2 linked regions of the Rhodovastum atsumiense genome follow. The protein of the gene in region 1 binds, or shares a complex with, the protein of each later gene. Links are inferred from orthologs where the notes say so. Each region holds a gene or a part of one and is shown in the gene's direction. Other genes may lie near its edges.

Region 1 (2,990 bases):
TCCTGCTGTATCTGGCGCAGGAAGGCCGTGGCATCGGGCTGGTGAACAAGCTGCGCGCCTACGCGCTGCAGGATCGCGGGCTCGACACGGTGGATGCCAACCGCGCCCTGGGCTGGGGCGCGGACGAACGCAATTTCCTGGTCGCCGCCACCATGCTGGAGGCGCTGGGCGTGCGCCGGCTGCGGCTGCTGACCAACAACCCCGACAAGGTGGCGGCCCTGGCCGCCTGCGGCGTCACCGTGCTGCGCCGCGAGAGCCACGCCTTCGCCCCGAACGGCATCAACGATCACTACCTGGCCACCAAGGCCGAACGCTTCGGGCATCTGCTGGAGTGACCATGACTGAAGCCCTGGTATATCCCGACGGCAGGCTGGAACTGCGCGGCCGTATCTGGCGGGCAGCACTTGGCCGCGGCGGCGTGCGGGTAACCAAGGAAGAAGGCGACGGTGCCACCCCCGCCGGCCTGCTGCCGCTGCGCCGGGTGCTGTACCGCGCCGACCGGGTCGCCATTCCCCGCACCGCCCTGCCGCGCGAGCCGATCGGCCCACAGGACGGCTGGTGCGACGACCCCGGCCATGCCGACTACAACCGCCCGGTCCGCCTGCCGCATCCCGCCCGCCACGAGGAGCTGTGGCGGTCGGACCGCGTCTACGACGTGATCGGCGTGCTCGGCTGGAACGATGCCCCGGTGCAACGCGGTCGCGGCTCGGCGATCTTCCTGCACGTGGCCCGGCCGGATCTCGCGCCGACCGAAGGCTGCGTCGCGCTGGCACTGCCCGACCTGCTGGCGGTGCTGGAAGCCGGCGTCACCGCGCTGCGGGTGCTGCCGGCCTGAACCGGTCGTTCGCTGCCGGACAGGGGGATGCACGGCATGGATGTTCCTGTTCTGTTTTGATAGGCTGGGAGGGTGTCCAACCTCCCTTCGCCATCCCCGCCCCATCCGGGCGCGCCGCATTACCGGCGAAAGATCATCCATATCGACATGGATGCCTTCTATGCCTCGGTGGAACAACGCGACGATCCGCGCCTGCGCGGCCGGCCGGTGGCCGTGGGCGGAGCGCGCGAGCGTGGCGTGGTCGCCGCGGCCAGCTACGAGGCACGCCGCTTCGGGGTGCGCTCGGCGATGCCCTCGGCCCTGGCCTGGCGGAAATGCCCGGACCTGGTCTTCGTCCGCCCGCGCTTCGACGTCTATCGCGGGATATCGTTACAGATTCGGGCCATCCTGGCGGACTACTCGCCGCTGATCGAACCGCTGTCGCTGGACGAGGCGTATCTCGACGTCACCGAAAACCTCAAGGGCATTGCCTCGGCCACGCACATCGCCCAGGAGCTCCGCGCCAGGATCCGCGAGCAGACCAGCCTGACCGCCTCGGCCGGGGTCTCGTACAACAAGTTCCTGGCCAAGCTCGCCTCCGACCATCGCAAGCCGGACGGGCTGTTCGTGATTCCGCCGCGGGACGGCGCCGGCTTCGTCGAGGCGCTGGAGGTCGGCCGGTTCCACGGCATCGGACCGGCGACCGCCGCGCGCATGAACCGCCTGGGCATCTTCACCGGCCGCGACCTGCGATCCCAAAGTTTGCTGTTCCTGCAACAGCATTTCGGCAAGAGTGGTTCGTTCTATTATGGGATCGCACGCGGGATCGATGACCGCCCGGTGCAGGCCGATCGCATCCGCAAATCGGTCGGTGCCGAAACCACCTTCCCGCACGACCTGACCGGCTTCGAGGCCCTGCAGGCCCAGCTACGCCCGCTGGTGGCAAAGGTCTGGGCCATCTGCGCGAAGTCCGACCTGCATGGCCGCACGGTGACGCTGAAGGTCAAATACGCCGATTTCCGGCAGATCACCCGCAGCCGGTCCTTTGCCGCCCCCCTGCCCAGCCACGAGGCCCTGGAGCAGACGGCCCTCGACCTGCTCGCGGCGGTGCTGCCGGTGCCGAAAGGGGTGCGCCTGCTCGGCGTCACCCTGTCCGGTTTCGCCGGCGAGGACCACGCAGGGCAGTTGGCGCTGCCCTTGCCGGCCGGGCTCGCCGCCACGCATCCCTGACACCCTGACGTCACGAGGAAGCAAGGCTCCCGTTCGGTCGGGCAAAATGTGGTATTGATAATACCATTTTGACGCAGTACAAGGCGCGGGACGGGGGACCGCCCTCTGTCCGCCTTCCTAACGGAGAAGCCCCGTGTGCGGTTTCGTTCGTGCCACCCCATGTCAGGCGGGTGCCACCGGCTGCAGCAATTCGTTGCGCCAGGCCCCGCCGGCGCGGGCCAGCCAGCGCAGCGTCCGTTCCGCTTCTTCCTGGGCCAGTGCGACCATGGCGGAATCGCTGCTGCGTGCGGCGATATCAGCCAGCCGCTCGAATTCCTCCTCCAGGACGCGCAGTCCATCCTGCACGCCCGGACAGGACTCCTCCGCCACGATGCCGGATGCTTCTTCCTCCGCGATCTGCCGGAAGATCACGGCCAGCGCCGCTTCGCCCGCCGCCTGCAGGGATAGCGCCAGCGCCGCGTGCAGCCGTGCCATCGCCGCCCGGCCCACCATCACGCTGTTCCGCAATGCCGCCACATCTTCCGGCAAAACCGGCCGCGGCCGCCGCCCCTCGCGGCGCCACGCTTCCCGCCGGGCCCGGCGGAGCCACGCGGCATGATCCAGTTCCTCCCGCGCCAGATCCTCGGCGATGGCCGCCACCGCCGGCGGCGCCGCCGCGGCGACGTGGCAGTAAAAAGCGAAGGCCCGTTCCTCGTTGCGCACCGCGATGACAAGTGCGGCATAGGGCGTCAGGCTGGCCGAGCGCGCGGCTTCCTCGTCGAAATTCTCCGGCAGGTCCCAGCGCACGCGCGCCGGATCGGGCGGGGTTCCGAACAGGCGCAGGCTGCGGCTTTCCACCTGCCGGGCGTGCTTGCCCTCCACTTCGGCAAGCTGCGTGAACAGGCGCGCGAGGTCTGCCTCGCCGCGCCCCTGCATCCGCGCCGCGAGGTCCTGGTAGCGCGACGCC
Region 2 (2,861 bases), 900 kb from region 1 along the record:
AATTCTTCCACACCTTCAACGCCCTGGTGGACGCCGGCAAACAGATCGTGGTGTCGGCCGACAAGTCGCCCTCCGACCTCTCCGGGCTCGAGGAGCGCGTCCGCACCCGCCTTGGCTGTGGCATGGTCGCCGACCTGCACGCCACCACCTTCGAGCTGCGCGTCTCCATCCTGGAGGCCAAGGCCGCCCGCGCCGGCGTGCCCGTGCCACCCAAGGTGCTTGAATTCCTCGCCCACAAGATCACCAGCAACGTCCGCGAGCTGGAAGGCGCGCTGAACCGCCTGATCGCGCACGCCAACCTGTTCGGCCGCACCATCACCCTGGAATCCACCCAGGAGGTGCTGCACGACATCCTCAAGGCGCATGACCGCCGCGTCACCATCGAGGAAATCCAGCGCAAGGTCGCCGAGCACTGGAACATCCGCCTGACCGACATGTCCTCGGCCCGGCGCGCCCGCAACGTCGCCCGCCCGCGCCAGGTGGCCATGTACCTGGCCAAGCAGCTTACCAGCCGCTCCCTGCCCGAGATCGGCCGCAAGTTCGGCAACCGCGATCACACCACCGTCATGCACGCCGTCCAGCGCGTCGCCGAGCTGATGGAACGCGACGCCAGCTTCGCCGAGGATGTCGAACTGCTGCGCCGGATGCTGGAATCATAGGGCTTTCGCCACTGGCGCACTTTTCGCTGGACAAGCTGGTTGCTAAACTGATCGACCCGAGTCGTGGCCGGCGGCGTGCTTTTGGGTCCGTGCCCCGTCGGTTCCCGACGCGCCGGTCCAAGAGGATGACGCCATGAGGTTGAAGGCCGAACGAGCGACGCTCCTGAAGGCGCTGGCGCACGTACAAAGCGTGGTGGAGAAGCGCAACACCATCCCCATCCTCGCCAATGTCATGATCGCCGTCCGCGATGGCCAGCTCACGCTGACCGCCACCGACATGGAAATCGCGGTGGTCGAGGATATCACCGCCGAGACCAGCCGCAACGGCGCCTGCACCGCCCCGGCGGCCACGCTGTACGAAATCGTCCGGAAGCTGCCGGAAGGCGCCGAGGTCGAACTCGACCACCCCGGCGGCGATGCCCAGCTCACGCTGCGCTCGGGCCGCTACGCCACCAGCCTGGTCGTGCTGCCCACCGAGGATTTCCCCTCGATGACCGCGGGCACCCTGCCCCACCGCTTCGCCCTGCCGGCGCTGGCGCTGCGCGGCCTGATCGACCGCACCCGCTTCGCCATCTCCACCGAGGAAACCCGCTACTACCTCAACGGCATCTACCTGCACGCGGCCGAGGCCGACGGCACCCCCGTGCTGCGCGCCGTCGCCACCGATGGCCACCGCCTCGCCCGGGTTGAGGAACCGCTGCCCGAGGGCGCCTCCGGCATCCCTGGCGTCATCGTGCCCCGCAAGACCGTGGGCGAGCTGCGCAAGCTGCTCGACGAGGTCAGCAGCGACGTCGAAATCGCGCTGTCCGATACCCGCATCCAGTTCAAGGTCGGCCCGATCACCCTGACCAGCAAGCTGATCGACGGCACCTTCCCCGAATACGAACGCGTCATCCCGCGCGACAACGACAAGGTCCTGCGCGTCGGCAAGAAGGACTTCGCCGACGCCGTCGCCCGCGTCGCCGCCATCTCCTCGGAACGCTCGCGGCCGGTGAAGATGGCGCTCAACCGCGACCTGCTGGTGCTCTCGGCGTCCAGCCCGGACCAGGGCACCGCCACCGAGGAACTCGACGCCGACCACGTCAAATACGACGCCGGACCGCTCGAGATCGGCTTCCAGGCCCGCTACCTCAACGACATCACCGACCAGATCGCCGGCGACGTGGAGTTCCGCTTCTCCGACGGCGCCGCGCCCACCGTGGTGCGCGATGCCGCCGACGCCAGCGCGCTGTACGTGCTGATGCCGATGCGCGTGTAAGGGAAGAAAGCAAGGCCAGGGCTCTGCCCTGGACCCGGCAGGGGCCACAAGGCCCCTGCACCCCAGTCTCGCTGCGCGGCACAGAAAATCGGGTTCCAAGGGCGAAGCCCTTGGTCGGTCCAGGGCGAAGCCCTGGTGGGGCGCGGGGCAACGCCCCGCCAACAGGTCCATCCATGCGGCTCGCGCGACTGGCGCTCACGGATTTCCGCAACTACTCCGAGCTCACCTGGCAACCGCGGGGTCGGGTGGCGGCGATCTGGGGCCCCAATGGCAGTGGCAAGACCAACCTGCTGGAGGCGATTTCGCTGCTGGTGCCCGGCCGGGGCCTGCGCGGGGCGCGGCTGGGCGAATTGGCGCGGCATGGCGGACGGGCCTGGGCGGTGGCCGGGCGATTCGAGGCGCCGGAGGAAGGGTTCGACATCGGCACCGGCACGCCGCCCGGCGGCCCGGCGGAACGGCGGGTGTTCCGCCTGGACGGCGCCGCGCCGCGCAGCCAGGCCGAGATCGCCGCACGGGTGGCCGCGGTCTGGCTGACGCCGCAGATGGACCGGCTGTTCCAGGAAGGGGCGTCCGGCCGGCGGCGCTTCCTCGACCGGCTGGTGTTCGCGCTGGAGCCCGGCCATGCCCGGGAAGTGTCCGCTCACGACAGCGCGATGGCGCAACGCAACCGGCTGCTGGCCGAGGGGCGGGCGGATGCGGCGTGGCTGGCGGGGCTGGAGGAAGCCATGGCCCGTCATGCGGTGGCCGCCGCGGCGTCCCGCGCGGCGCTGGTCGGGCATCTGAACGCGGCGCTGGCGGGCGGCATCGCCGGGGCATTTCCGGTGGCACGGCTTGGGCTGGTCTGCCCGATCGCCGAGCGACTGGCGCGGGATCCGGCGCTGGCGGTGGAAGACTGGCTGCGCGCGGCGCTCGCCACCGGACGGGGGGCGGATGCCCGCGCCGGC

Evidence for each region. Proteins that work in one complex are often made in the same cells at the same time.
Region 2: the proteins of dinB (region 1) and dnaN are in contact, whole or in part, in a solved structure (PDB 1OK7), measured with the Escherichia coli proteins. The link is inferred for Rhodovastum atsumiense from one-to-one orthologs.

The regions. Positions count from the first base shown.
Region 1 is NZ_OW485601.1:2,877,751-2,880,740, reverse strand. The notes cover bases 57-2,975. They hold dinB (DNA polymerase IV), read left to right. Parts: upstream 57-907; coding sequence 908-2,044; downstream 2,045-2,975. Other genes in these bases: NBY65_RS13070 (ferritin-like domain-containing protein), read right to left, coding at 2,207-2,975; NBY65_RS13080 (L,D-transpeptidase family protein), read left to right, coding at 338-835; ribA (GTP cyclohydrolase II), read left to right, coding at 57-335. Also shown: more of ribA, read left to right, coding at 1-56; more of NBY65_RS13070, read right to left, coding at 2,976-2,990. UniProt on the Escherichia coli protein: Poorly processive, error-prone DNA polymerase involved in translesion repair and untargeted mutagenesis. Copies undamaged DNA at stalled replication forks, which arise in vivo from mismatched or misaligned primer ends.
Region 2 is NZ_OW485601.1:1,978,703-1,981,563, forward strand. Bases 65-2,854 are described here. They hold dnaN (DNA polymerase III subunit beta), read left to right. Parts: upstream 65-792; coding sequence 793-1,917; downstream 1,918-2,854. Other genes in these bases: dnaA (chromosomal replication initiator protein DnaA), read left to right, coding at 65-659; recF (DNA replication/repair protein RecF), read left to right, coding at 2,091-2,854. Also shown: more of dnaA, read left to right, coding at 1-64; more of recF, read left to right, coding at 2,855-2,861. UniProt on the Escherichia coli protein: Confers DNA tethering and processivity to DNA polymerases and other proteins. Acts as a clamp, forming a ring around DNA (a reaction catalyzed by the clamp-loading complex) which diffuses in an ATP-independent manner freely and bidirectionally along dsDNA.